One region of the Bacillus sp. GW823-FHT06A11 genome, then DNA from elsewhere that is predicted to be linked to it. Evidence: riboswitches for the same ligand, from Rfam matches in the RefSeq annotation. Region 1 holds a riboswitch; each other region holds the start of a gene.

Region 1 (7,878 bases):
ATTTTTTCTTCTTGCTCGATTATGTAATCCCAAGGTATTCGTTTTGTAGGCTGTTTTTTCGTATATAGAAGTAGGAAAGCAAGTAGTAAAAGTAGTCCGCCTAATATGAGAACATTTGCGGAATAAAACAGCATGTAAATGATTAAGGCATTACAAGTAATACGGATGATCAGCCATATGTTTTTGTCGTGACTATCACGCCACATCCAATGTATGTACATGTTCCAAGCTTTCGTAATCATTAATACGATAAAGATTGTACACAAAAAAGGTACAGTTAATTGCAATGATTGCATAGCAAGTGGAACGAGAATAAGGAACGTAAATAACAATGGGAAAAGCTGAATGATGTAATTGTATAGAAGAGATTTTTTGAAATAAGATGTTAATTTCTCTTCTAGTGCTAGTAAATAGACAGCATCAGGTTTTTGAATAAATGTACGGATAGGGCATCTCGTTATAATGAATGTAAGTACAATCGTGATGAGTAGTAAAGATATTCCTTTAGAAGGAGATGTTTTTAGAAACTGAGCATAGTAGTATGCGCCAACGCATGAAATAAAGATAAAGCTATATAGTAAACCGTTAATCATACGTGCAAAGTATGTAATGATATTTTGAATATGTTGTTGGAAGCGACTGCTCCATAGCGATTCGATTGACATGTTTTTCACCTCTTTGTTCTATTATATATGTTTTACAAAAGAAAAAACGAGCAAATTGCGTTATGCAACTTGCCCGTTTTTCTTTTCGTTATTTTTTTTCTGATCACGATTCATTAATGGATAGAAAGCAAATCCGATTACGAATAAACCAATTCCGAGAAGGAACGTTTTTATATCGGATGCGCCGGTTTTAATAACCCACAGTGCGTAGCAAAGTGCGATAACTGCGACTATGCCATCTGTAATTCTTGCCCGCATTTCATTTTTATATGTTTCACCAGTTGCGACTAGTTTTAACTGGAAGATTGGTGAAACGAGATATGGAATGAGGTAGGCCAGTGTCGATACGGTAATAACGAATGTATAAGCTTCCGCAATGGTTCCTGATAATGTTGAGAATAGGAATACTTGCGACATAATGTTTGTTAATCGTAATGAGTAAATTGGACTTCCTTTTTTATTTGTTTTCGTGAAGAAGGAAGGGAAGAAACCTTCTTTTGCTGCTTGATAAGGTACTTCTGAGCTTAATAAAATCCAGCCTAAGATAGAACCGAACAGGGAAGTAAGAGCAAGTAATGCCATCAGTTTCCCGCCGCCATGACCCATTGCAGCGTTTAGTGCATCTGCTAATGGACGTTCAGAAGTTTGTAATTTATCAACGTGAAGTACACCCATTGTTAAAATTGTAATTCCTAAGTAAATCGCAACTGTAATAAGTAATCCCGCAACTGTTGCACGTTTTACCGTTTTTGGAGAAACAGCACGGTTTGATAAAAGAACGGCTGATTCAATTCCGATAAACGCCCAAAGCGTTGTAAGAGCAGCTAAATTTACTTGTGAAAGAAGACCATGTGATACACCTGATTTATCAATCATCGGCGTGTACCATTGTCCAAACTTAGAAGCTTCGAATGCAAATAACGTAACGACGATGAATAAAAGGAATCCAGTTACTTTCGTTGTTGTTGCTAAGAAGTTTAGTTTTCCAGCTCCGCTTACACCATTTGTTAATATAATATGAGTTCCCCAAAGTAAGATGGAACAAATCGTAAATGTAATTAGTTTTCCGACTTCTATGTTAAAAGAACCGATTGAAAATAGTAGTCGCGTATCTTTCATAATTGGGAAGAAGAGTGATAAATATCCCGCAAATGATGTAATGATGGCAACGTTACTTGCCCAGTTTGCAACCCAATATCCCCATACCATACTGAATCCAGCCATTTTTTTCTTTTTTGGTGTTGAGAATAAAGCATATGCATGACTTTGTGGTCCTGTCGTTAAATCAGGACGACGAATTGCTAAATTACCGAAAACAAGAGCTAGCATTAAAACACCAAACCCTGTTGTTAACCAAGCTAAAGTGACACCGAGTGGGCTTGCTGTTTGTGCCAACGTACTTGGCACCATGAAAATACCAGCGCCAACCATGTTACCGACAACGAAAGCTGTTAGTACCCAAAAGCCCCATTTTTTTTGTTGCATAGAAAATACCTCCAAAGTTAGTATAACCAAGTCAAGCGAGGAGATATGTATGTCTTCCTGAGTCAGGAAGAGAAGTCCCAAACAAAACAAAAAAAGCACGTAATCTGCCGCTACATGCTTTCTATCTTATAAGAAACCCACGACATACCTCTCGATAGCTCTCCACAAACGAAACGTTTGTGACAGTTCTGCACTTATTAAATGCAGACCCAGCAAGCGTGCATGGTGGACACGACTTACTTCGGCAACCATTCCTTTCTCATTCCTTCATCAATGCCACTACATCTCCTGAAATGATACTCTTAATGATTGCAACCTCTACCTCACCGAGATACGAATGAGGATTTAAATATTAAATTAACGTCTTTAAGAGTAACAAATGTATTTTTATACGTCAATGGATATAGTAATAATCAGATTATAGGGAAGAGTTTGTGATTAAAAAGGGGGTTAGGAGAAGATGTAACGATTATTAGTTCTGCAGAAGAAACAGCGATAGAGTTAAGTACCATTTTACAGCACAAAGGAATTTTGTCTGACAATCTGAATCCGAAGCATCGTTTTTTTACAACGGGATCTGTTTTATCATTTGAACATATTGCTGAGCGATGGCTAGGATATCACATTTCTGTAGAATGTGTGGATTTACCCGTAAAGAATGCTCGTATCTGTAATTAGACTGTATTAAAGTACTTTTTGTTCAATAAATTAGGTTAGTTGCATAAGAAGGAAAAAATGCATTTTTAATTGAAAGGATTAAGGTCATTTCAATTAAAGGGGAGATTGGATTATGGAATTATCAAGATCTCAATTATTTGCTTTAGAGTATATTTCAAAATATGCAGAGAACGAAAAACGTGAGGCTAAAGCAACGATTAATCATATACTTAAAATGTCTAATATTACAGATGAAATATTTGAAGAAGCTGTCGCTAATTTAAAATCTCATGCAAGGATTGCTTTACACTTTCATCCAGACAGACTTGATTCCAGTATAAAAAGTGTTGCTGAAGCACTGTTTGAGCAAGGAGTATATAAAAGTCAATTTGAAACATTACTATCTAATGGAAGTGTATCTGCTTACCCTGGTGGTGAACGTGACCTTTGGGAAAAGAGAATATTTGGAGGGGCATATCAATTAGAAGGCGTAACGAATGAGCAACGGCCAAAATACGGAGCGCTAAATTTAATGTTACATCCAGATGGGCCGGCTCCGCGTTTTGGTTCATGTTATTTTCTTTTATCTCCAAAAGTTTCTTCGCGCTCTACATATACGTATTTAGATTCGCATCAAGATCCGAAAGAAAAGGGGACTTATGAGGAGTTTGATATGATTTTAGCTGCTCTTTTGGAAGAGACATTTGTCAGAGATTTTGCAATTGGTGAAGGAAATTTGACTCCAACAATATTAATTAATCATTTACTGGCTAATCTGAAAAGGCCGTTTATAGATTTAGTAAGCAAAGAGCCAGCCCGTAATCTTAATCATTATATTGAAGCGCAGATTCATGGAGAGATTTCTCTTAAAGAAGACGTGGAGGTACTTGTTGCAGATCCTTCATTTAAGGGTACGGATATAGGAAGAGTTTTAGAAGAAATTTGCCTGAAGTATGCTATTGATTTGTATTGGCACATCGGTTTTGTACTTATGGTAGACGAAGTTCCGATGGATTTTAGAGGTTCAAAAATGCCATCTTTAGCAAGACGCATTGCAAGTAATCATTGTATCGATGCAAATATAATTGGCTCTGCTGTAGTGGATTTGAAACGCAATCCATTATCTTGGAGTGATCGTGGCACTTATGAAGAAGTGCTTCAGGAATTAAAATTATTATGGCATGTTTTAGTTCGATTTGGAAAACCAAATCGGAAGTAGAATGAAATACTCCGTTTTTCGGAAGTATTTATATAGAAAAGAAGCTGATTTAAAAATAAACCAGCTTCTTTTTATAAGATTAAACTAAGTTTAATACAGTTACTTTTTCACGTGTCATAGACTCAAGGCTCTTACGAATACCTTGTGCGCCCATACCTGAACCTTTTACACCGATGAATGGGAAGTGATCAGGGCCGCGCTCTGTACGTCCGTTAATTTGAACAGAACCAGTTTCGATTTTGTTAGCAATTGCAAATGCTTTGTTAATGTCTTTTGTGAAGACACTTGCTTGTAAGCCGAACTCTGATTTGTTAGCAATTTCAATTGCTTGCTCGTCTGAAGAAACACGGATGATTGGAAGGATTGGGCCAAATGGCTCTTCCCAAGCAACTTTCATTTCTTCTGTTACGTGGTCGATTAATGTTGGGTAAATTAAGTTACGCTCACGTTTGTTACCGATAACGATTGTAGCACCTTTTTCAACAGCATCGTCAACTAAGCCTTGAACGAAGTCAGCAGACTTGTCGTCGATTAATGGAACGATTGTGCTGTCTTGTTCTGGAGATCCAACTGATAGTTCAGCTACTTGCGCTTTTAATAAGCTAACAAGCTCGTCCGCTACGTTTTCGTGTACAAGTACACGTTTAATAGCTGTACAACGTTGACCAGAGTAAGAGAATGCACCGCTTACGATATGGTTTGCAGCATCTTGTAAGTCAGCATCTTCACGAACGATACCAGGATCTTTACCACCAAGTTCTAATACAAGTGGAATCATTGAAGCTTTTTTCGCTAAATGTTTACCTGTGTTTGTACCACCTGTGAACGATACCATATTGATACCTTCGTGTTCTACTAAGTAGTCACCAATTACAGAACCGCGTCCTGTAGCTACGTTTACAAGACCTTTTGGAAGGCCAGCTTTGTGAAGTGCTTCAACCATTTTAATACCACTAATTGCACCTTGAGTTGCTGGTTTGAAAATAACAGCGTTACCCATAATTAATGCTGGTGCAAGTTTTGCAGCAGATAAGTTTACTGGGTAGTTAAATGGTGCGATTGCTAATACAACACCAAGTGGTGCGCGTTGGATGATCGCAAGTTTCGATTTCGTTCCGCCAGGGAAGCTATCGCCCATCATGCTTTCTCCGTGCATATGTAAAGCTTCTTCGATCGTGTAACGAATGAAGTCAGCTGTACGAACAACTTCTTTCTTCGCATCTTTATAGCCTTTACCGACTTCTTTCATAATGATATCGGCAATTTCATCCTGCATATTTACGAGCTCATCAGCCCATTTATATAAGTATTTTGCGCGATCTTGTAGGGAAGCTTCAGCCCATGATTTTTGAGCTTCTTTTGCAGATGCAATTGCTTCATCTACTTCTCCGCGAGTAATTGCTTGTACTTGTCCAATTACTTCGTGTAAGTATGGAGATGGAATTTCGATTGTTTCTCCTGAAGAGCTTTCTCTCCATTCTCCGTCTAAATAAAATTTGTACGTATTGCTAGTTGTCATGATTAGTCCTCCTAAAATAGCAACTTGTAAGAGTGAGTATAAGGTGATTGTAGGGGGTTTGATAACATTTTTCAAATGAAATGTTTGTGAAAACGATTTCTTATTCTTTTTTTATTTTGTATGCCCTTTCTTACAGAACATTCTTTTATTTCAAACTGGTTTATTATGTCATGAACCATTTGCATTTTCGTGCATTTTACTTTATGTGTAAAAAAACAATTGACAGAATACTCAATAAAGTTGTAAGATTATAAATGGAAAATAAATGAAGGGGGTGTGCGTAATGATTGTAATCGTAAATGTAATGAGCTTAGCTCTGTTAAATGGCAGAAAACATTTATATCATTACGCAACCCGTGCGGATATATAGGGCATCTTTGTCTTATAAAAAGCGTACGTTGCGTATATCGTAACGTACGCTTTTTATGCATTCCTGTGCATATCGTCAAGCGGCGGTATGCTTTTTTTTGTTTATTTTCCATGTTACTATATAAAATTTTGGAAGGTGGAAAAATGTGATGAGATTGTATGGGTTACGAAATGTAAATGTGATGGGTTTGGATAGCGGATAAAGAAATGAGAGTTAAACGAGAACGAGAAGGGAGAGGTTACATTGTTATCAGTATTACTAAAGTTAAAGTGGTTTTTTAAAGAGCACTGGAAGAGATATAGTATCGCCATTGGAGCTCTTTTAATTGTAAATATAGTTGAAGTTATTCCCCCGAAAGTGTTAGGGGTTACGATAGATAACATAAAAACAGGAACGTTATCGAACGAAGCAATTATGCAATCTATTCTTATTTTAATAGGGGTTACGATTGTTGGATATGGTCTTACTTTCGTTTGGCAACATCAGTTGTTTGGGGGAGCATTCGTACTTGAGAAAACGATGCGGTCTAAATTTATGGGGCATTTACTTAAAATGACACCGACGTTTTATCAAAAAAATCGTACTGGTGATTTAATGGCGAGAGCGACAAATGATTTAAAAGCAATCGCTATGACAGCTGGTTTCGGTATATTAACGCTCGTGGATTCGAGTTTATATATGCTTACGATCGTTTTTATGATGGGATTTACAATTAGTTGGGAGCTTACACTTGCGGCACTTATACCGCTTCCGATTATGGCGTATGCGATGAATATATATGGAAAGAAATTGCATGAAAGATTTACAGTTGCGCAAGATGCATTCGGTGATATGAACGATAAAGTGCTTGAATCAATCGCTGGTGTGCGCGTTATTCGTGCATACGTACAAGAGAATGCAGATCAGGAAAGATTTCATCATTTAGGAGATGGCGTCTACGAAAAAAATATGAAGGTAGCAAGAATTGATGCATTATTCCAACCAACTGTGAAAATGCTTGTCGGTCTTAGTTATTTAATCGGCTTAGTGTACGGTGCATACCTTGTGTTCCAGTCAAAGGTGACGCTTGGTGAACTCGTTTCTTTTAACGTGTATTTAGGGATGATGATTTGGCCGATGTTTGCAATTGGTGAATTAATTAATGTTATGCAAAGAGGAAACGCTTCGCTTGACCGTGTGAATGAAACGTTAGCGTATGAGCCAGATGTAAAGAGTCCAAAACATCCAAAGCTTGTGCAAGAGCCGGATTATATTCAGTTTGATGATGTGTCTTTCTCATATCCTTCATCAACTGAAGAAAATTTAAAAAAGGTTTCTTTCACATTAAAGCAAGGAGAAACGCTAGGGGTTGTCGGAAAAACAGGAAGTGGGAAAACGACGCTTGTACGTCAGCTTCTTCGCCAATATCCGCTTGGAGATGGAGATATTGCAGTTTCTGATGTGACATTAGATAAAATGACGAATGAAAATGTACTCGGCTGGATTGGTTATGTACCGCAGGAGCATATTTTGTTCTCAAAAACAGCGCGAGAAAATATTTTATTCGGAAATAGGGAAGCGACTGAAGAAGAACTAGAGAAAGCAATTGAAATTGCTGCGTTTAAAAAGGATTTAGAGTTTTTACCAGAAGGGTTAGAAACGCTCGTTGGAGAGAAAGGTGTTTCTTTATCAGGAGGGCAAAAACAAAGGATCTCGATTGCACGAGCTGTTATTCAAAATCCAGAAATTTTAATTTTGGACGATTCTTTATCAGCTGTAGATGCTCGTACGGAAGCAGCGATCATTGAAAATATAAGAACGGAAAGAAGCGGAAAGACGACGATTATTACGACGCATCGTTTATCTGCAGTGCAACATGCGGATTGGATTCTCGTTATGGATGAAGGTGCAGTTATAGAAGAAGGTACGCATGCTCAGCTTATCCAGAGCGGAGGCTGGTATGCTGAACAGTTTGAAAGACAAC
Region 2 (7,878 bases), on a different contig from region 1:
CCCTTATGTATTTTATACTTGAATATAATATCAGATTTAGATAAGCAAAACTATTTCAAGTGAATAGAATCCACTCTTTAAGAATACATAAAATATATACATACAAGTTTAGTCTACTCACTACATCATTAGTGAAAGTAGGATTCTATAAATTTTGGAGGAAGAGATATGCCGAAAAAGGTTCTCCTGTTTACAGATTTGGGGATTGATGATGCGTTTGCTATACTGTACACTTTTTTTCGTAAAGACATTAAACTTTTAGGAATTGTAGCCGATTATGGAAATGTATCGAGAAAAAATGTAATAAGAAATATTAACTATTTGAAGTACCTTGCGGGAAGAGAAGAGATACCTGTATTCCTTGGTGCTTCTGTACCGTTGACAGGTATATTGATTAAGTATTTTCCTGAAGTACATGGAAAAGTCGGATTAGGACCTATCATTCCTCCTGAAATTTCATATCCAGTTTATCCTCTAAATGATATTTATCAAATTATACAATCAAATTTAGAAGATCTTACAATTATCAATTTAGGAAGACTTTCTTCGCTAGCTACGACCTTTGTATTGAATTTAGAAACAATGCGAAACGTAAGAGAATGCATTTGCATGGGGGGAGCTTTTTTCTTTCCAGGTAACGTAACTGCCGTGGCTGAAGCTAACTTTTATGCAGACCCTTATGCAGCAAACTTAATTCTGCAGCATGCAAAGAACTTGACAATTATTCCTTTAAATGTGACTCAACATGCAATTGTTACACCTGAAATGGTCCAGAAAATAGATGCATTTCATCGGAATACACAGGATTCTGCAGGGCTCATCATCAAACCTATGCTAGATTATTATTATAATTTCTATTCCAAGTCTAATCCTGGTATAAGTGGAAGTCCTATGCATGATTTTGTAACAGTTTGGTATTTGCTAAATCAAGACGCTGTTAGTCTTTCAAGAGTACCTATTAAAGTAATCCCTGATCAAGGAGAAGGATTTGGTCAAAGCATTGCAGATTTTCGTTTTGTTACTAATCCAGGCTATAAAACGCATAATGTAGCTTTTCAGTTTGATTATGAAAAATTTAAGAAAGATATTATGGAAACGTTCCTAAAGAAGAGAGTGTAATAGAGTTTATTAACTCCAGATAATACGGATTATGAGAATCAAATGTCACTTCACTTAACTGTCAATATCAAATTAACAAAACAAGTTCCCCTAAAATAAAAAAGTCGTTGACTTCTCTATGTAATTAACTGTCTTTTCATGTCCAGCGATGATGAGTAGCCAAATTGTTGAAAGGAGCTCGTTCTTATTCAACTTGTTTTCTTGCTCTCTTGTTTGAATGAGATCGTTTATCAAATCAGAATCAGGATTTAGACGCTTTTCGTTAAGTAATGTCTCAATGTAATGAATAAACTTTTAAGTGTTGTTTTAACTTCAGTTCCCTGAATAGGTTCCACAGAGGTGTCCATGAGTTTTTTGTCCATTTGCGGAACTGGTTTCGATCAGTGGCGGGAATCCCAAGCACCTCGGAAATGAAAATAATGGGTAGTGGTTAAGCAAAATCTGCAATAATTTCCATTTTTCCTTGTTCTTGTACAGCAACTAACAATTCGTTGGCAAGTTGCTGAATACGGGGACGAAGGTCCTCAATCATACGTGGTGTAAAGGGTTTAGAGACTATCCGACGCAGGCGAGTATGATTGGGAGGATCTATCGTAAGTATATTCGGACTCTAGATTCTACAACATTTCAACTTCCAGACAAGTTTTCTTGACATATACATTATTTTAGACAAACCTTTTATAATGCATATATGGTAAATTGTTAAATTTTGATTTTTTATATGTAAAATGATAATAAAGTTATTTAATTTCAAAAGTCCAAATAAGCATAACCCCGATCTAAATTTAGATCGGGGTTAAAAATATAGTTGTTTAATCTTGATGTAAGAAACGTCACTAGATTGAAAAATATAACAAAAAAGTTATTGAAAAATGAATCTTTTCACTTTGTTATATATTTCTTCTGGAGCATTTATACATTTTCATAGTAACCAACCAGCTAATCAATATGATTCCTGCAAAAAGTAATAGTAAATTACTATACAAATGAGTGAAAGAATTAGCATTCATAGGTAGTAATTTTCGGTTTAGCAAATGTATCGATAATAATCCACCTATAATCGCAATCCCCATTCCTTTCGATAGAAAGCCTGGGAAATTAAGCAAACTCATTCTAGTACCAGCAGCCTTTTGTTCCAAACTACTGAAACACTGATAGAGATAACTGTTTTCGTCATGAACTCACTGTTGTAATATGTTTAGTGTATCTTGATGGTATGTTTCAAGAAAGGGCCGAATGGCATATTCAGCAGTATTCCTTTTCGTTATTTCATACATTGCATTAAACGAGATTTTAAAATCGTTAAGCCCATATTTTTCAACGTATTTTGCAACAGGCATGTACATATATCCATTTGTAAATGTGCCTACTTCTGTTGTATTTTCTGGTCCTAATGTTTTCAGTAATATATGTATTGCGGCATTAAAATCTTTTTGTAAAGCATTGTGTAATTCATCTGCAATTACTTCAATACGCTGTTTTAACTCTAAATTTTCAACTTTACAAGCTACAGAATCTACAAAGATGCTTTTAGAGAAACAAGGATCGTGTTTACAAATAGAATCAGCTATTTTTTCTGCTAATTCTTCATTAAATAAAAATTTTAACGGAATATATTTACCCATTTTTTCACCTCGGTGGTCAAATGAAAACAATTTTTATTTTTTAATCGACAATCCATAAACCAAAGTCTCACTCGGAGTCGTAATACTAAAACCTGTCGTCTTATAATCAAGTTTCACCGTATCACCAGTGTAGTCTTTCGTGAATGAATCCATTTGTACGATAAGCTCTGCATCTTCATATACAACATCATCTGCGTTATATGTATCCCAAATTAAATCGACATCAACGAAAATACTACAAGAGTTCGTCATTGTTCCTCTAATGCGAACGATCTTTGTATCTTCAAGTTCTAATCTATGTATAGCTGCTTTCGCTTCATCAGTAATGCGAATGTTCATTGTATCCCAACCTTTATTTATATTTCCTTTATTATTGCAAAAACAGGAGCAATAGGGAAGTAAAGAGGTTTGCAACAAAAAACGAGCAAACAAATTTGTTTGCTCGTTTCACTTTATTTTAGTTCACATTTATCAAGTGGAATCACTTTTGTTTTTTTCGTAAATTTATAACCTAACCATAGTACTAAGAAGAGTGGTAAACCGATGTAAGAAACGAGTACACCGTTCCAATCAATTGCTTCACCCATAAATGCGCCGTAGTTTTGTCCTAAAATTACGATGATACAAAGTGTAAATGCGAAGATTGGACCGAATGGGAACCATTTTGCTCTATATGGTAAGTCATTTAAATCTTTTCCTTGTGCGATATATGCTTTACGGAAACGGTAATGACTAATTGCAATTCCAACCCATGCGATAAAACCAGACATTCCGGATGCGTTTAATAACCAAATGTATACAACACCATCACCGAATAAAGAAGCAATGAAAGCAATACTCCCAACAATTGACGTTACGATTAACGCGTTAACAGGTACACCGCGGCTATCTAATTTACCAAGAAACTTTGGTGCTTTTCCTTGGCGAGCTAAATCCCAAAGCATACGAGTTGATGCATACATACCAGAGTTACCAGCAGATAGTACAGCAGTTAAAATAACAGCGTTCATAACAGAAGCAGCAAAGGCAACGCCCGCTTTTTCAAAAATAAGTGTAAACGGACTTACTGTAACATCACTTGCAGCAAGGCTTTCAGTTGTATAAGGAATTAATAAACCGATAACGAGAATCGCAAGGATATAGAATAAAAGAATACGCCAAAAGATTGAACGAATTGCTTTTGGGATATTACGTTCTGGATCAGACGTTTCACCAGCAGCTACTCCTAATAGTTCAGTTCCTTGGAATGAGAAACCAGCTGCCATAAACACACCGATAATTGCCATGATACCGCCGTTAAATGGTGCATCTGCAACAGTGAAGTTTTTAAATCCAACCGTTTCACCGCCCATAATTCCAAAAATCATCATGAAACCAACAATTAAAAAGATAATAATCGTAACTACTTTAATAAGTGCGAACCAATATTCAGATTCACCAAACCCTTTAACAGATAAGTAGTTTAAAAGGAAAATAATAGCTAAACATAATCCGCTCCAAATAAGAGAAGGGGTATCTGGGAACCAAAATTTCATAATTAATGTTACGGCTGCAAGTTCAGCAGCAATCGTAATTGCCCAGTTATACCAATAGTTCCATCCAAGTGCAAAGCCAAGTGATGGATCAACAAATTTTGTTGCATACGTGCTAAAAGATCCAGTAACAGGCATGTAAGCTGCAAGTTCAGCTAAGCTTGTCATTAAAAAATAAACCATAATTCCAATTGCGGCGTATGCGATTAGTGCACCGCCAGGACCAGCTGAATGGATTACACCACCGCTGGCAAGAAATAGTCCGGTACCGATTGTACCACCGAGAGAAATCATCGTAAGGTGACGCGATTTTAATCCGCGTTTTAATTCACCTTGTCCTTGTGTAGTTTCTGTTTTAGAGGTAGATTGATTTGTTGCGCTATTCATGTTCAACACTCCTTTTCTTGTAGGTTAGGAAGGAGCGGGGGAGAAAAATACAAAAAACCGCCAAAGGAATTTGGCGGAACGTTTCACAAATAACCACCCCATCATACCCTTCCGTTAAGATAGCACCCCACGTTTACACGGTAATTTTGTAAACGTGACAGTTCTGTTCCTTTCGGAGACAGCCCCAGCTCATATTTCCAGAGAAGAAATATAAACTTCGGCAACTTTTCCTTTCAAACGGAGTCAGTGACATTCTCTGTGTCTCGTCCGTTTTACTATTAAAAGTCGCAACCTCTACCTCATCGGATTGATGAGGATTTATATATTGCTAAGATTTTTAATATATGGCAATTGTAATGAGTTTCTGAATATATTGCAAGGAATTTTGTTAGGAAAAGTCAAAAAATATCGGTTATTGTATAGGAAACGCTTGCAAAACTCCACCCGAGCCTACTATTATGTAGCAATAAGCAAAGAAAAAATTGTTATACAAATGTTTCGCAAAAAATATTGAAAAACCCTCTAAATTAAAAGAAAATTCAGAAAAATATAATTCGACATTCATAATAAAGTCATATTATTTGTTATAATTAGAGTAATGTTTAAGTAAAAAGGGGAAATCAAAATGAAATTAGAAACAGAAAGGCTCTATATAGTGCCGTGTACAGAAGAGAGAGTTCAAGTTGCTAACGAGCAAGGATACAATAGCGGTCCGCATATTGTAGGGCATGTAAAGAATGTAAAACAAGATGCAGCTATATTACCATGGGGCGCGTGGTATGTTCTTCGGAAAGAAGATGATAGCGTTATAGGTGATATTGGGTTTAAAGGGAAACCAAACGAGAATCGAACAGTAGAAATTGGCTATGGATTTATTGAGAAATATTGGAATAAGGGCTATGCAACAGAAGCTGTAAGAGAACTAATCGATTGGGCTTTCAAAACAGGAGAGGTAGAAACAATAATTGCAGAGACACTTCTAGATAATTATAGTTCGATTCGCATTTTAGAAAAGTTACATATGAAGAGAGTAAATGCTACAGAAACGATGATTAATTGGAAAATAGAAAAATAAAAAATACCGCTCTAAATTGGGCGGTATTTTTTATAGTTATGGTAGCATTTGCTTCTGATCATTTGGATACTCAGCCGTTGATGCGTTAGGACGATTGGAATGATTTCGAACAGCAATGAAAATAGAAATAATAACGACAAGACCAACTGCAACGTAAGAAAGTGAAATAATAGTTGGATCCACTTTAAATGTAGTAAGCAGTGTACGTATATTCGTAAAGATAATAAGACCGCCAACTAATACCCCAAGTAAATGTGCTGGAACGATACGAACTAACCATGCAGCAATTGGAGCTGCGACAATACCGCCAAGCATTAAGGCAAATACCCAAACCCAGCTTACTTGTTCCCAGCCAAGTGAGATGAAGAAGCCAATTGTTGCAGCGAGTGAAACAGGAAATTCACTCGTATCTACAGATCCAATAACTTTTCTAGCTTCATTTCCTCTTGCTAGAAGAACAGGCGTAGTAATCGGCCCCCAACCACCGCCACCAGTTGAATCAACGAATCCAGCGAATAAACCAAGCGGCACAAGTTGTTTTGCAGACATACGCTTATTTGAAGTGACAATTTGTTTTTGAATGATGAATCGTAATAAAATATAAACCCCTAAAGTAAATAAAAATACGGAAATGTACGGTTTGATTACATCGCCAGGCAAATTACTTAAAAAACATGCACCAACAAATGCGCCGATTGCCCCAGGTAATGTAAGTCTAGAAACGGTATATTTATCAACGTTTCCAAATTTGATATGAGATGCGCCAGAAGCTGCAGTTGTAACCACTTCAGCTAAATGAACGGACGCGGAAGCTACAGCCGGTGCAATACCAAACATTAATAATAGTGAAGTAGACGTTACCCCATACGCCATTCCAAGTGCTCCATCGATCAATTGGGCGAAAAATCCGATAATAGCAAAGACAATTAATTTCTGCATAAATAATCCCCCTGTAATAATAAATGAAAAAGACACTTTTCCCGTATGAGAAAAGTGCCTTTGGTTTTTCCAATCAGCAATAATTAAATTTGTTTCATTATAATACATATTAATCGTATAAATCAACTAGGTTTTAAAGTTTTTGAATTGAATGAAAGAAAAATAAAATATACAATAAAAGGATGAAGAGAAAGGGGAGAAAGACATGTTACGATTTGATCATCTCGTTCATGCAGTTCATGGTACACCGGAGGAAGCGGCAAAACAAATGCAGGAACTTGGATTTCATACTGTATTAGGCGGAGAGCATACGAATTGGGGTACTTGGAATAGTTTAAGTTATTTTGATTTATCATATATAGAATTTTTAGCAGTTCAACATGAAGAAAAAGCGAAAGAAGCAGAAAATCCATTAGTACAAGAAACAGTGATGAAACTACAAAATGGAGAAGGAATGCTACAAATCGCAATCCGAACAGATGCAATTGAGGAGCTAGTAGTTAACTTTAAGAAGCACGGCTTACATACGATAGGGCCATTTGAAGGGAAACGCATGAGAAAAGATGGCCGGCTTTTAGAATGGAAAATGTTATTTGTTAAGCAAGAAGAGAACGGACTGAAATTACCTTTCTTTATACAGTGGAATGAAACGGACGAAGAAAGAAGAAATGATTTACGTAACATTGGAACGATTACGGAACATAAAAACAAAGTACAACAAATTGAAACGATCCATTATGCAGTGAAAAACGTTCGAGAAACGGTGCGGAAATGGAAAGAAGTAATGGGACTATCTACAAGCTCAGTTGTGAAAAATGAAAAATGGAATGCTGAGTGTCAAAGTGTAGTGTTTGGAGATATTCATGTACAGTTTTGTGAACCGATTGAAGAAGGGCTAGTGCTAGAACATTTGAATAAGAATGGCGAAAATCCATTTGCAGTAGAGTTTACAGGTGGAAATAAACGAGAGCATGAAGTGCTAGGTAGTTTGTACATATATTAATAGAGGTGAATGTTGTGGAAGAAATCCTTAGAGAGATAGAGAGAAAACTAGAATGGCCTCGTATTGCAAAGTGTACAGCTATTTCAAAAGGGTTTTCACATGAAGAGAAGTATAAAATTGAATTAAAGAATCAAGAAACTTATTTTGTAAAAATATGTGATGCTGTTCATTTTGAACGTAAACAAGAAGAATATACGT
Region 3 (7,878 bases), 830 kb from region 1:
TTATTTACAGTTAAATTGTGAGTTAAGTTAGAGACAAATATTGCGACTGCCAATACAATTCCGACTTGTCGTAACATTGATACAACACTTTGAGAAGCAGTTAACAATTCTCCTTCAAACGAAGACGCACTTAAAACTGTAATTGGCCCCACTACTAAACCATATCCAACACCTAATATCATACATGGAATAATAATTTCTATATTTGTTGAATGCACATCAATCATTTGCAACCAATAGTAGGAAAGCCCCATAATAAGAAATCCTGACAAAATAATAGTTACTTTTCCGAGTTTTTTAATTAAAGTTGCTGCAACTGGTGAGACAAAAAATATCATTGCTGAAATAGGTGTCACTAAAAAAGCCGCTTCAATTTCCGTTCGACCTTGTAGTTTCGTCAAGAACGTTGGAAGCAATACAGTAACTCCAATTAAAAATAAATTACTTAATATAACAACGATAGACGCTCCGACAAACATTCGATCTTGAAATAACTTTAAATTCACCATTGGATTATGAATCTTTCGTTCTACTAAAACAAATAGAATAAGAGAAATAGTGCTAATTGCATAACAAGACAAAGCAATATTACTTTGCCATCCCCATGTATTACCTTTTACTAATATGAGAGTAAATGAAAAAATTGCTGTGCTACTTAATAGTAGTCCTATCCAATCTATTTTTGAAATAATACGTTCTTCATTTTTTATTTGTAGCATGATGCAACATAACACGATTCCTATTATACAAACCGGAACATTAACGAAGAACACCCATCTCCATCCTAAATTTTGCGTAATAATTCCACCTATTACTGGTCCCATAGCAGCTGACAATCCTTGTGTTACTCCTAAAATCGCAAGCGCAACATGCCTTTTAGCTAATGGCATAGCTGATACACCAATTACCATACTTGTTGGAAATAAAATCGCTGCCCCAATACTTTGTATAAAACGAGAAAAAATAAGAAAATCACCTGTATTAGCAAAAGCGCAAAGTACCGATCCACCACCAAAAATCACCAGACCAAGAATATACATCTTTGCTTTTCCAAAGATATCAGCTATCCGCCCTAACGGAATGGCAAGTACTGCAATCGTCATTGTATAAACATTTAATACCCAAGACATCTTTTCTAACGAAGTATTTACACTCGATTGTATTGCCGGTAAAGCTATATTCATAATTGTCGTATCAATCATACAAAGAAAGATACCTAGACACATTAAAAAGACAATCTTAATACCCTTTGATTGCTCCATCTTTATATACCCCTTTATTTATTGTGAACGCGTTTTTCATTCTTCTGTTTTATTGTTTTCTTTCGCCTCTAACTCTTCTAATTTTTTCTTCAAAGTCTCCACTTGTGCACTATACGATGCAATACCTACATCTAGTGAAATTTCTTCGACGAAAGTAATACCTACTCTCCACTTTTCATATTTCAATCGAAGATCTGCAATGTACGCTTCTTTTCTTTCAATTTCATCTTTAATCCATTTTTTTATTGTTACATCATCACTATAGTTACCAAAATACATTCTCATTAAAAAATCCGAACGTAAAACATCCTTCTCTACAGGTGTCTGCATGTATTGATAAAATTCTTCACGCCCCTCATCTGTAATAAAGTACATTTTCTTATTCGGTTTTCCCTCTTGCATGACAACCTCTTTTTTTATTTTCCCTTCATTCTCCAATTGTCGTAACGTTGGATAAATCATTCCAAAACTTCCATCAAAAAAATGAGTAAATACGTCTTCAAACACAATTTTAATATCGTAACCAGACAATTCCTTTTCCATTAATAAACCTAAAACAACATCTCTTCCCTTCAAAGTAAAACCCCCACATAGTATATAATCAATAATCATATTAACAATGTTAATATGATTATTGATTATATACCTTATTCTGTTAATTGTAAAATGTTTCTAAATAAAAAAGCCCCATAATTTGGTTTCACCAATTCACAGGACCATTTTCTTTTTTACTCTTTAACACCTACATCTTGCAAAACTTCAATATCCTCTTTCATTTCATAATAATAAGAAGGCAATTCTATACCATGTTCTAAGAAATAATCCTCAATGAATGAAATAATGATTTTTAACGTTTTCACACGGGCATACAATTTATCGTTACTTTCAATAATATGCCACTTCGCATTTGGCTTACTTGTTTTTTCAAACATGTCTTCCATTGCTTCAACATATTCATCCCATTTTTCACGATTACGCCAATCTTCGTCTGTAATTTTCCATCTTTTCAAAGGATTTTTCTCTCTATCTTTAAATCTCTTTAACTGTTCCTCTTTACTTATATGATAGAAGAACTTCCCTATTATGTAATGGTCATCTGTTAGTCGTTTTTCAAAATCATTAATCTCATCATATGCTCTCATCCACTCTTCCTTTGTAGCAAAACCTTCAACACGCTCAACTAACACACGACCGTACCATGAGCGATCAAAAATAGTAATTTGCCCGTACTGTGGAATTTTACGCCAGAAACGTTGCAAATAATGGTAACGTTTTTCATGAGGTGCAGGCGCTCCAATTGGATCTACTTGGAACCCACGTGGGTCAAGATGTTCCGTCACCCGCTTAATTGCCCCACCTTTACCAGCCGCATCCCATCCTTCCATAACAAGCATAACCGCGATTTTTTCTTCTTTCAAAATTTGTTTTAATGCTAATAAGCGCCTTTGATATTTTTCTAATTTCTTATTGTACTGAGATTTTGATTCAATTTTTTTCGTTAAGTCTACTTTAGCAAGATGTCCATTTTCCATAAAACAAATCCCCCTTGTTGTATGACAATGTTATTTTAACATATTTTTGGTAATTTTTTCATATCCTAAATAGCTGTGTAGAAACATCTCTACACAGCTTCCCTCTCTAATTTCACATATACAAGCACATTTAACTACATTAAAATAAATAATTTATACTGAATTCTTAGTATATTCTTTTTGTTAAAACGTAAAAATAGCCCTTTTAAAAAGGGCAGTAATCTAAGTATAGAAAAAACAAATTTATTCTTTCTTACTTCATACGTAATTATGCTAGCTATAAGAGTAGTGAATAAGATTTTGATTCACTACTCACAACAACCACTTTACATTATATGGTATATTAACTCGTAAAAAGAAGATAATAACAAGTAAATCCATTAAAGAATGGGAGCTCTAAAAAAAATGAAACGAAAAATATTAACTCTCTTTACGCTTATATGTTTAGCACTACCAATGCAAGCTAGTGCTTACACATTTCAGTCACTGCCGATTGCGTCAAAGTCTAAACAATGGTATGTCGAAATTGATAAATCCCATAATCCAAACAAGCAAGCAATCCAGCCAAAACAAGGTGTATTTGATACGTATAGTTTACTCGTAAAAAACATCGGTCATGATGTATCAAATGTATCTGTGGAAATACTTGATAACAATCCTACCTCTAAAGCTACCTTTAAACCTACTACACCTAATGAAAATATTTCTAAAAGTCATACAAGCTTTGACTACATGGTATTCCCATTAGACTTTAATAGTCATAATTTTAAGGTTGTGATCACTTGGGAAGAAAAGAATTTCTCTTATAACGGCCATCCGGTAAATGAAGGTAAAAAAATGAAACAAACATTTGTATTTAATGAAGAATAAGTCCTAATTTCTTTAGGGCTTATTCTTTCTTATGGATACCAATCGATACAGCACTAAAGCTACCTATGCAAACTTGGTTTAAAGAAAGATTCCCATTATTTTTTGAAACAGGCACTTTTGAAATTCAACGTGTTTGGGATAATGAGCTAAATAAACAAATTTCTATGACAATTACCCATACATAAAAAAGCTTGGAAACCCATCCAAGCCTTTCTTACTTCTGTGCAATTTTTTCAATCTTATAATGAATATGTAAAAATTCAAGTCCAAATAGCCACATGCTATGATGAGCTGTTAACATTTTATCCTTACCCTCTGTAATGATGAAAGTCTCTGCTAACGGTAAACGGATTGTTAAGAACCGAGTATGTAAATAAATCCCCTCATCTCCCTGGCCATTTTCTCTTAACTTACTAGTAATGATTAAATCATGATTATCATTACATAGCCTCAAAATACCAGTCATATTCGAATAAGGTAAAGGCAAGGCGATATTCATATATGTCTCATCCTTATCTGTATGCTTTGAATAAAGAGCTACAAAAATAGATTCACCTGCTTCATTTTTCCTTAGCCAAGCCCTTACATTCTCTCTTCCATCTTCCTCATCCATTACACCAATGATAGAGCCATGCATCGTTTCCCACTTGTCGCCCATTCCTAAATGTATTTGTCCTACATGCTTGCTCATTTTCTCATAACAAAATGCAAATAGGCGGAACCAACGAGCCCATTTAATATTTGATTGCAACTCATACTCTGTTGTATTTTCATAAAAACGAATAATACTTAAAGGTACCTTCGTCACGTCAAATGACTCACTATGAAAATCAGTTATTTGATCAACTAAACCGTTGTATTCCTTACTGCCTACTAAATTGCCGCTATATAAAAAAGCCTCACCAATTGCCACACTTCCTCTTAATTTACTCATTGGTTTCCCATAGTATTTATAATTCGGAACACTCTTTTCGATCATCCAGCCGACAAATGCCGGTAACGCTACTCCAATTCCGTTGACAACACCGTGAATCCAAACCATTTGAGCAATTGTAATCGTCATTACATGCTTCAAATTCCCGTATGAGTATATAAGTGAGAACATAATTGTAACCATGAGTGTACTAGACGAAACGATTAAAAGAATCTTTGCACTGATAGCATTAAATTTTGCTCTCCAAACGTAAAATCCATATCCATAAATCGCACATAAATATAGGAGCACTGCAAAAAATTCAAATATTCTCGAGTATGTAATTCCTATTGCAACTGTCATTGGTGAAATCATGATGATAAACATAATAGCATCATATACTTTACTTCTCTTTTCTCTTTTTCTCCCTGTTAAACCAGCTGATAATGGCAATAGAAACGCCGAATAATGAAAATGCGCTGCTGTGAGTAAAACAATGTCAGAGCTAAAATGCATAATTGAAAGTTTTGCTACTGAAGCAAAAAACCAAAAACCACCTAAAAACAAATAAATAAACGCACTATCTATGGCGATCTCTTCTAACGGCTTCCATCCTCTTTCTAGCAATCTACTTACACCAAATAACGCAACAATTCCTGTATATACAAACCAAACTAGCGCAAATACATTGTAATTTGTGACGAAAGCTAGCATTGCACAAATTGCTGCGATTGGATATAAAAACGATACGAATTTATAAAATAATAAATACGATCCATCTCTTTTTCTTTTATCACTAATACAAAGTGACATTGGTATAAATAATAAAACAGATAATAATATAATTGCTTCAACAGGATTTATATTCGACCACTCATATATTAGAAAAACAACATAACAAGCAAGCCCAAATATTATATTTTTCATATCGTTTATTTCCTTTCCACAAATGTTCCCTTATATGAAAAAAGCGAGCCAATTAACGGGTTTCGTACTTGTACATGAATTCGAAAACACTGTAGTGTTGCATCATAACTTTCAACAATTTTTGCTTCACCATACAAAAATTTTGGTAACGGCATTTTTCTTCCAAACATATAAAACCATTGTTTCTTTGAAGAAATATGCATTGCCCCTAACTCATCGATATGAAAATGCAGTGTAGAAACGAGTAAATGTGGTTCGCCAAAATAATCTACAATTTCATTTTCGTTTCCATCCAATTGCATAACTGCATTAAAATATCTTTTCTTATTTCACCTATTGATTCCCCTTCTCCAGCTATTTCAAACCCAAATCCAATCTTTGTTTTATACAAAAACTTCTGTGGTTCTCCTTCTTTTTTCTCTAAATACGAAATTTCAGTAAAGCGAGCATCCCACTCTGTATGTATATCTGGTTCTTGCATATATTCCCATAATTTCCCCATCGTCGTGTTCATTTTTGTCGCAACATAAATAGGCTGTTTCCTTTTCATTCTCCCCACCTCCTATGCACTATAAGTTTAATGTACATGCAATGAATTTATTTTGCTACATTTTTCACAAACTTCCTCAGAAAAAAGAAAGAATTTTTAAAATATATATAAAACACTTGATTCCCCGAAAAATTTAAATTATTATAAAACAAATGTTACCAACAACTTCATAAATCAAACACTCTCGCCTAAAACGTGAGATAGAGGTTGCAATACTTATGAGTATTCTAATGGAGACACAGAGATGTCTATGAACTTAGATGAAAGGAAGTATTGCCGAAATTGATAAATTTCTCTGCATTTATCAATTGGGGCTGTTTTCGAATAGAAACAGAACTGTCATATGTACAGACGTGTATGTATGAAGAGCTATCTACAAAAAAGAGATATCATTTTTTATGATATTCCTTTTTTGGCGGTTTTTTTATTAGCTCCGTTTTCTGTTTCCCTTTTCCTGTAACAGCACCATCCTCACTTATTTGAGATGGTGTTTTTTGTTTGTCTTTCTGGTAACTACAGGAGTATTGGGATCTATATATTTCCTAATCTATTCTTAAAAATAGACGAAAGAAGGAATTTGCAATGGAAACAATTGTTCAAAAATTTGGTGGCACTTCTGTCGGGAGCGTCGAGCGCATTCAACATGTAGCAAATTTAATTATTGAAGAATATGAACGAGGTCATAGCGTTGTCTCTGTCGTTTCAGCAATGGGAAAAAGCACGGATGAACTTGTCGCACTTGCTAACGCAATTACAGAAAATCCAAGTAAACGCGAAATGGATATACTTCTATCGACAGGAGAGCAAGTAACTATTTCATTATTAACGATGGCACTACAAGCAAAAGGGTATAACGCGATTTCATTAACAGGATGGCAAGCTGGTATTACGACAGAATCTGTACATAGTAGTGCACGGATTACTGAAATTAATACAGATCGAATTCAGTCTTATCTTACTAAAGGCACGATTGTTATTGTAGCTGGTTTCCAAGGAGTCAGTGAAGATTTTGAAATTACAACGCTTGGACGAGGCGGTTCTGATACAACTGCTGTCGCATTAGCTGCTGCACTAAACGCAAAAAAATGTGATATTTACACAGATGTGACCGGCGTATATACGACGGATCCACGAGTTGTAAAAGATGCTTATAAATTAGATGAAATTTCTTATGACGAAATGTTAGAACTTGCAAACCTCGGTGCTGGTGTATTACACCCGCGTGCTGTTGAGTTTGCTAAAAATCATAATGTCATTTTAGAAGTTCGCTCAAGTATGGAACAAGAAAACGGAACAATTGTAAAAGGAGAATGTAACATGGAACAACAATCAATCGTTAAAGGTATTGCATTTGAAGATAATATTACACGCATCACAGTGAAAGGATTAGAACAAGGTTCACTTTCAACTGTTTTCTCTACATTAGCAGCGGCACATATTAATGTAGATATCATCATTCAAAGTATTACAAATGAAGGAACTGTTCATCTCTCCTTCTCCATCCATTCTAATGATTTAAGAGAAACATTAGAAGTATTGGAACAAAATCAAGAGGCACTTCACTATGAAGCAGTAGAATATGAAAATCATTTAGCAAAAGTATCAATCGTAGGATCTGGCATGGTATCTAACCCTGGTGTCGCTGCAAATATGTTTACTACTTTAAAAGAAGAAGATATTCATATTAAAATGGTAAGTACATCAGAAATTAAAGTGTCTGTCGTTATTGACCGCCTTCATTTAGTAACAGGTGTTGAGGCACTGCATCAATCATTTATGGCGAAAATTGAGCCTTTAGTGCAAATGAGCTAATTTGATATGCTC
Region 4 (7,878 bases), 510 kb from region 1:
TCGCGTTCCACAACTACTTGCGATGTTCCGCCTTTTGCAAAGACAACGGCTGGTCTTCGAATCCGATTGTAATTATTCGCCATCGAGTACCCGTAGGCTCCTGTACAGGAAACTGCTAGTAAATCAGCAGAAGCGACTTTCGGTAAATGAATATCCCAAATCAACATATCTCCGCTCTCACAACATTTCCCCGCAATCGAAACGAGTTCTTCATTCTCATCATTCCCTCGATTCGCTAACATTGCTTCATAACGCGCACTATATAAAGCAGGTCTTAAATTATCTGTCATTCCACCATCGACTGATACATATTTCCGAATACCAGGAATATCTTTCACAGACCCAACTGTATAAATTGTTGTCCCAGCATCACCTACAATGCTACGGCCTGGTTCAATCCATATTTCTGGCAATGGATATTCACATACAGTAAATTGTTCTCTCACTGCACTTGTTACAGCTCGCACATATGTCTCAAGAGTTAACGGTGTATCCGACTCTGTGTAGCGTATTCCAAATCCCCCACCTACATTTAACACTTTTACTACATAGTTTGTTTGCTCTCTCACTTCTTCTAAAAATTGGCGAAGAACTTCAATCGCTCGAACAAAGCCAGCTGTTTCAAATATTTGCGATCCGATATGTGAATGAATCCCTAGCACATTATAATTGGATTTTTGTAAAGCAAATCCAATTGCCTGCATCGCTTGACCGTTTGAAACGCCAAATCCAAATTTCGAATCATCTTGGCCTGTTGTAATATATTCATGTGTGTGCGCCTCTACTCCAGGCGTTACACGAATTAATATGTTCACAAACTTTCCATGTTGCATCGCTAAATCGTGTAAAACTTCTAATTCAAAGAAATTATCTACGACAAAACAACCGATATTCGCCTGAAGAGCCATCACTATCTCTTCTTCTGTTTTATTATTTCCATGAAAATGAATACGTGATGCTGGAAATCCTGCTTGGAGCGCAGTATATAATTCTCCTCCAGAAACAACGTCTAATGACATATTCTCTTCACGAGCTACTCGGCACATCTCCATGCACAAGAACGCCTTGCTTGCATATGCTACTTGATAAGAGAAACCACTTTCTTTAAAAGCACGATGAAATGCTCGGCATTTTCCTCGAATAGACTCTTCATCGTATACATAAAGTGGTGTTCCGTATTGCTTTGCTAGCTGCGTCGTATCGCACCCTCCAATTTCTAAGTGTCCTTGCCCATTAATTCGGCTTGTGCCGTGTAAATACATTTAAATTCCTCCCTTATTTCCTCTAAAACTCATAACCCCAATCTTCTATTCATTGCAGCACGCTTTTAGATAGACAAAAAACGCGCGGAACAATGTTCACACGCGTTTCTTATTAGGAAAAATATATATTGAAAAAATAAACGAGTTGTTATCTCCTCAAAATAAGAAACCGCATCAACATCTCCAAATAGCTCTCCATAAAATAAATCTTATGACAGTACTACATTTATTCAATGTAGTCCCAATATATGAATAAGATGGTTATTCTTATATTTCGGCAATAGTCCCTTTCAGCCTATGATCACAGATTCCATGAAATCTCCCATAGCTTACTCTTTCCTATCGCGGCCTCTACCTTTGAGAGTAGATGAGGTAAGTCTATTTAATTTTCAAACATCTAATTGTTGCTATTAACAATACCAAAGGACCATTTTATTTGTCAAACAATTTTTTATATTGTTTTTTTGCAGTTTAATTTTGTATCATTTGGTAAGCGCTTTACTGAAATCTTTGTCACTTCCCATTCGCCTTCTTCGTTATTAAATGTAATCGTTACCTTCTCAAATGGGGGAGCAATTTTCCCAGCAACACGTTCATACTTTGTCACTTCAATACTTGCTTGAAATAAATATGTACCGCTATACACTTTTTTTAAACTAATAATTTTAGGGCATTGATACGGTTTCAAACTTCCATATTGTTTTTCAATTGCTTTATTTATTTTTGGAAATAAAACAGAATAAAGTGCATCTTCCATAAGAGGTGCATCATATTGAGCTATTGACACACTCGGTGAGGTAAAAAGTATAACACTACTGCATGCTATAAAATATAATAATTTTCGCATTATAACCTCCGTATTATCACGCGATTCTTTCTGCGTACGATAATTATCATACATAGAAATTCTGTTTTATTGTCTCCCACCACTCTTTTTCTACTCGATTATTATAAAAAAGCCCACAACTCTCTTTTATTTTCGTATAATGATACTCATAGTATAATAATCATAATAACAAAGGACTGTTCGTATATATAAAATGAGTCGTTAAGCAAACTGACTCACAAGAACTGTCATGCTTTTTAGGAGAGGAGTATATTATGCTACAACATCTGTTTCCAAAACTGCGATTTGCACTCGTTGCAGTCGTTTTACTATGGATTAAAACATATATTGTGTACAAGCTAGCATTTGATATTAAAATTGATAATTTCTTTGAAGAATTCATGCTTTTTATTAATCCACTAGCTGCGTTACTTTTATTTTTCGGCTTAGCTTTACTTGCATCTAAGTACCGAAACCGAATTATAATTGGAATCAGTTTTATACTGTCATTTATTTTATTTGGAAACGCAATGTTTTATGGGTTCTATAACGATTTCGTTACTTTCCCGGTTTTATTCCAAACAAACAATATGGCTGATTTAGGGACAAGTATAAAAGAACTCTTTACGTACAAAACATTACTTTTATTTGCAGATGCAATTATTTTAATGTTTATTTCGCGTAAATTCCCATCATTTGGCGACAAAACACCACTTTCCCGCTCAGAGAAGCGAACTTTCTTTAGCGGTGTAACAGCTTTATTAGCACTACAAATTGTTGTATCAGTTATTTATAAACCACAAATGTTCTCGCGCTCATTTGACCGTCAAACTGTCGTAAAGAATTTAGGTTTATACACATATCATCTATTTGATATTACACTTCAATCCAAGTCTTCAGCTGAGCGTGTATTTGCAAGTGGGGATGGATTTTCTGAAATCAAAAACTATACAGACTCAAAAGACAAACAAGTTGATAAAAACTTATTTGGAGCTGCAAAAGGTAAAAATGTAATTTTAATTTCAATGGAATCTACACAAAGCTTTGTTATTAATAAAAAAATAAATGGAAAAGAAATTACCCCATTTTTAAATGAATTTATTAAGGATAGTTTCTATTTCGATAACTTCTATCATCAAACTGGACAAGGCAAAACTTCTGATGCTGAATTTATCGTTGAAAACTCACTTTATCCGCTAGATCGTGGTTCTGTATTCTTTACTCATGCAACAAACGAATACACAGCGACACCAGAACAATTAAAGAAATACGGATATTCTTCTGCCGTCTTCCATTCAAATGATAAAACGTTTTGGAATCGGGATGTAATGTATCCTGCGCTTGGATATGATCGTTACTTTAATTTAAATGATTACGCAGGAACGGAACAAATGTCTGTCGGTTGGGGATTAAAAGATAAACAGTTCTTTGAACAATCTATTCCAAAGTTAAAATCTTTACCGCAACCGTTCTATACAAAATTTATTACATTAACAAATCATTTTCCGTTTCTTCTAAATCCGGAAGACCAATATGTTGATGAATTCAACTCAGAAAGTGGTGTTGTAAACCGCTACTTCCCAACTGTTCGTTACACAGATGAAGCTCTTAAATTATTTATTAAACAATTAAAAGAAGAAGGACTGTATGATAATTCCGTTATTGTCATTTATGGTGATCATTATGGTATTTCCGAAAACCATAACGCAGCTATGGCACAGTTCCTAGGAAAAGATACTATTACACCATTCGATTCTATGCAATTACAACGAGTTCCTCTTATTATTCATGTGCCTGGTCAAGAAGGAAAAGTTGTTTCTAAAGTATCTGGTCAAATTGATATTAAACCAACGCTCCTTCATTTACTTGGTATTAAAACAAATAAATCCGTTGAATTTGGAACTGACTTATTTATTAAAGAAAAAGACCCGCTTATGGTAATGCGTGATGGTAGCTTTGTTTCTGAAGAGTATGTTTATACAAAAAATATGTGCTACAAAAGAAGTACGGGTGAAGAAGCTGATATGACGCTATGTCAGCCGTATATTGAAAAAGCAAAAACAGAATTAAAACTCTCCGATAAATTAATTTATGGAGATTTATTACGTTTCGATCCTAATAATCAATATAAAACTGGAACGATGACAACAAAATTTGAATAGTAAAGGAAGCAACTTTATACAAGTTGCTTCCTCTTTTTATTTTCACTTAATTTTTAAATCATCCTTCTATGAAATCTTTCACAAATTGGTAATTTCTTTCGTATGAGGAATAAATTTATGTTATGATAAAATAAGTAAACTTTCATACACTAATTAAGAATTTATTACAGAAAGCAAGGGATCAGATTTTGTATAGAGCAGCTATTCCAAACTTATTTACGCTCGGAAATTTATATAGCGGATTTTTATCAATCGGCTATGCATCTTTAGGATATTATAAATCAGCTGCTATTTTAGTACTTATCGGGATGATGTTAGATAGTCTTGATGGTCGTGTTGCTCGTTTATTACGTGTTGATTCACAAATGGGAAAAGAGCTCGACTCGCTTGCAGATGTCGTAACATTTGGTGCAGCACCTGCTGTTTTAATGTATTACACATCTTTCTCAAACTACGGAATCATCGGATTATACATAGCGGGATTATTCCCTCTTTTCGGAGCATATCGTTTAGCACGATTTAATGTAACACCATCTTCTACTTCAATGAAATATTTCACTGGAGTACCGATTACAGCAGCGGGAGGGCTTGTTGCTTTCTTAACATTATTTTCACATACCATTCCAAAAATCGTTCTTATTACCGTATTTGTAACGTTCGCATTTTTAATGGTGAGCCGCATTCGTATCCCAAGTTTAAAAGATGTACCAATTCCACGATATAGCATCATTATTACACTATTTTTAGTTGGAATCATTATTACAATGTATCAAACAGGATTTGGCAATTTTTCTGTTTTCTTATTCATTGCCATTCCACTATATATTTTGTACATGTTATCTCAATTCATTAGACAAAGACCGTCTAAAAAAGCGAATAAAGAAAAATAAGAAAACCTTCCGAGTCCGGAAGGTTTCTTTTTATTTTGTGACTAATACCTTTTGATTTACAGGTGTTACTGGCTCTTCGCCGTTTAATACAGCTAAAATATTTCTGACAGCCATTTCAGCCATCGCATCACGAGTTTCAAACGTTGCATTCCCTACGTGTGGAGCAAGTACTACATTCTTTAACTCTTTTAGCTCTTCTGTAATTTTCGGTTCAAATTCAAACACATCAAGAGCTGCCCCTTCAATTTCATTCGTTTTTAATGCATGAGCAAGTGCTGCTTCATTCATAATTGGTCCACGTGAAGCATTTACAATATACGCTGTTTTCTTCATCATTTTAAACTGCTCTTCATCAATCATATGATGTAATTTCGGATTATAAGCACAGTTAATTGTAATAAAATCTGCTGTTTGTAATAATTTTTCCAACGTCACATACGTTGCTCCCAGTTCACTTTCAGCTTCAAACTTACGATTTGGCCCTGTATATAAAACATCCATTCCAAATGCTTTCGCACGTTTTGCAACAGCCTTCCCGATTTCTCCAAGACCAATAATTCCGATTGTCTTACCGTGGACTTCTCGTCCTAAGAAAAATAACGGTGCCCATCCGTTAAATCCAGTCGTACGACATAACGTATCCCCTTCAGGAATTCTACGCGCCGCTGCTAAAAGAAGTGCAAATGTTAATTCTGCAGTCGCTTCCGTTGATACTTTCGGTGTATTCGTTACTGCAATTCCTTTTTCACCCGCATACGTGTAATCAATATTGTCGTAACCAGCACCATAGTTTGCAACAATCTTTAAATGAGGCGCTGCATCAATAACTTCTTTTGGCACCTTTGTCGAAAGTAAACTTAACAATGCATCTTTATCTTTTACAAGCTCTGTTAATTCATCTATAGAAATTAACTCCTCTTTATCGTACATTTCTACATCATGATCTTTTAATAGTTCTAATCCAATTTCCGGAATTTTTCCCGCTACTAATATTTTTGCCACTACTAACACCTCTTCTATAGAAAATAAGATATCTCTTATATTTCATTGTAAGAAATCCACATATAAAAACCAAGGAATTTGATTATAGTTTTGAAAACCGACACTTTTCCATGAAAAAAGAGGAGATGCAACTCTCCCCTCTTCTTACGCTTTTTCCTGCGATTCTTTTCCGAGCTTCACATCAATAGTTCCTTCTGCAACCGTATCGCTAATTTGCTCCTCAATAACCGATTGAGATGCAGCATTCGTTTCAGAAGTATAAGCTTGTTGCTGTGCAACTTGTACATTTTGTTTATTTTGTTGTTTCGCCATTTCTTACCCTCCTTTTCATTCTTTCTTATTTTGAACAAAAAGGGTGGTTTTCATCAAAAAATTGCGTTTCATTTTGAATTTGTTACTTCTTCTTCAAGCAACCTCATTACTCTTGCTCGCTTCGTAAATGTTGCAATCTGAGTAACACCGTGTGCTCGTAATGTTTGTACATTCTCTTGTACATAGTTCCCTAAATCATTTGGGTAATGGGCATCCGAAGAAATCGTAATTGCAACACCATACTTAGCTAATACTTGTAAATATAGTGGACTTGGGCACATTTCACGAACAGGATAACGATAGTACAATCCTGCATTTATTTCTGTTGCCGTATTCGTTTCTACTAACGCACAGGCAATTTCCTCATAATAAGAAAGCTGTTCATTCTCATCCAATCGATAATTAAATACCTTTATATTATCTAGATGAGCGATAATATCAAATAACTCGGTACGAATCGCACTCTTAACTGTTTTAAAAAACGTATCGTATAATGCGCGTAGGTCATGCACCTCAAAATATTCTTTCGTATCTGGATTATCAAATCCCCAGCCATTTAGAAAATGAACGGAACCAATTACATAATCAAAGTCTCCTAGCGCTAATAATTCTTTTAACTCTCCTTCACAACCAATAAAATAATCCGCTTCAATTCCAAGTTTAAGTGTGACACCTCTTTTACTCCATCGTTCTTTCGCCTCTTCAATTGCCTTTGTAAAATCATACAGTGAAACTACCCTTACTTGATCTAACCATTCTTTTTGTATACGACCGAGCTTAGAATTACTAATATCTACATATTTTTCATAATATCCTTTCGCTTCATGAAAACGATATAGATGATCAACAATTCCCACTTCTTTTATTCCTTTTCGCACAGCTTCTTCTAAATATAGATCTATCCATTCTGTTGTAAATGGCCCTTCCTTCACACGCTTTTGCAAACGCTCTTGTGTTTTCATAAGCCAATCAATAGAATGCCTTTCTTGAAGCGGTTCATAACATTCCAACGCTTCATTTATTTTAGCAAGCCACCCTATTGAATACGGTCCTTCTTCTAAGTGAAGATGATAATCTACTCTCATATACATTCCCCCTTATAATGTATCTATTTCCCTTCTATCCCCAATTCTCGAAAGCTTTCCATTTCGTTCTTTCACCTCTCGCATGACATCTTCCAATGCGATATTTTTTTCAGCTAATAAAACGAAACAGTGATAAAATACATCAACCATTTCTTTCACTACTTCTTCTTTATCATTGTTTTTACATGCGATAATTACTTCAGCACACTCTTCACCAATTTTCTTTAAAATTTTATCTTCTCCTTTTGAAAATAAATAATTTGTATACGATTCAGGAAGTGGGTTTTCCTTTCGTTCTTCAATTGTTTTATACAGCAACTTAAAGGCATTTTCCATATG

What was found. Region 1 has a riboswitch for lysine ahead of AC1Q8L_RS07805 (amino acid permease). Riboswitches for the same ligand answer to the same signal wherever they lie in the genome.
Region 2: another riboswitch for lysine. It lies ahead of AC1Q8L_RS17270 (amino acid permease); the one in region 1 lies ahead of AC1Q8L_RS07805 (amino acid permease).
Region 3: another riboswitch for lysine. It lies ahead of AC1Q8L_RS03440 (aspartate kinase); the one in region 1 lies ahead of AC1Q8L_RS07805 (amino acid permease).
Region 4: another riboswitch for lysine. It lies ahead of lysA (diaminopimelate decarboxylase); the one in region 1 lies ahead of AC1Q8L_RS07805 (amino acid permease).

Annotation. Positions count from the first base shown of each region.
Region 1 is NZ_JBXAHS010000001.1:1,545,961-1,553,838, reverse strand. It holds gene AC1Q8L_RS07810 (ABC transporter permease) at 1-665, opposite strand, end outside; gene AC1Q8L_RS07805 (amino acid permease) at 726-2,150, opposite strand; lysine riboswitch at 2,298-2,479, opposite strand; partial or broken gene AC1Q8L_RS07800 (glutamate racemase) at 2,589-2,828, shown strand; gene AC1Q8L_RS07795 (DUF3626 domain-containing protein) at 2,941-4,026, shown strand; gene gapN (NADP-dependent glyceraldehyde-3-phosphate dehydrogenase) at 4,106-5,545, opposite strand; gene AC1Q8L_RS07785 (ABC transporter ATP-binding protein) at 6,159-7,878, shown strand, end outside.
Region 2 is NZ_JBXAHS010000003.1:593,888-601,765, reverse strand. It holds gene AC1Q8L_RS17295 (nucleoside hydrolase) at 169-1,119, shown strand; partial or broken gene AC1Q8L_RS17290 (cytochrome P450 family protein) at 1,216-1,726, opposite strand; partial or broken gene AC1Q8L_RS17285 (tetracycline resistance MFS efflux pump) at 2,010-2,293, opposite strand; partial or broken gene AC1Q8L_RS17280 (DNA alkylation repair protein) at 2,304-2,744, opposite strand; gene AC1Q8L_RS17275 (iron-sulfur cluster biosynthesis family protein) at 2,778-3,083, opposite strand; gene AC1Q8L_RS17270 (amino acid permease) at 3,197-4,663, opposite strand; lysine riboswitch at 4,776-4,968, opposite strand; gene AC1Q8L_RS17265 (GNAT family N-acetyltransferase) at 5,289-5,738, shown strand; gene AC1Q8L_RS17260 (sulfite exporter TauE/SafE family protein) at 5,775-6,677, opposite strand; gene AC1Q8L_RS17255 (VOC family protein) at 6,883-7,680, shown strand; gene AC1Q8L_RS17250 (aminoglycoside phosphotransferase family protein) at 7,695-7,878, shown strand, end outside.
Region 3 is NZ_JBXAHS010000001.1:714,640-722,517, forward strand. It holds gene AC1Q8L_RS03400 (MDR family MFS transporter) at 1-1,262, opposite strand, end outside; gene AC1Q8L_RS03405 (PadR family transcriptional regulator) at 1,299-1,838, opposite strand; gene AC1Q8L_RS03410 (polyphosphate kinase 2 family protein) at 1,991-2,794, opposite strand; gene AC1Q8L_RS03415 (YozF family protein) at 3,200-3,664, shown strand; partial or broken gene AC1Q8L_RS03420 (DNA mismatch repair protein MutT) at 3,694-3,849, shown strand; gene AC1Q8L_RS03425 (YndJ family protein) at 3,879-5,504, opposite strand; partial or broken gene AC1Q8L_RS03430 (DUF4166 domain-containing protein) at 5,510-5,833, opposite strand; partial or broken gene AC1Q8L_RS03435 (hypothetical protein) at 5,776-6,054, opposite strand; lysine riboswitch at 6,248-6,434, shown strand; gene AC1Q8L_RS03440 (aspartate kinase) at 6,637-7,866, shown strand.
Region 4 is NZ_JBXAHS010000001.1:1,040,024-1,047,901, forward strand. It holds gene lysA (diaminopimelate decarboxylase) at 1-1,262, opposite strand, end outside; lysine riboswitch at 1,443-1,624, opposite strand; gene AC1Q8L_RS05140 (DUF3888 domain-containing protein) at 1,714-2,109, opposite strand; gene AC1Q8L_RS05145 (LTA synthase family protein) at 2,364-4,250, shown strand; gene pssA (CDP-diacylglycerol--serine O-phosphatidyltransferase) at 4,439-5,140, shown strand; gene AC1Q8L_RS05155 (NAD(P)-dependent oxidoreductase) at 5,171-6,142, opposite strand; gene AC1Q8L_RS05160 (DUF4025 domain-containing protein) at 6,287-6,454, opposite strand; gene AC1Q8L_RS05165 (histidinol phosphate phosphatase domain-containing protein) at 6,523-7,539, opposite strand; gene hisE (phosphoribosyl-ATP diphosphatase) at 7,552-7,875, opposite strand.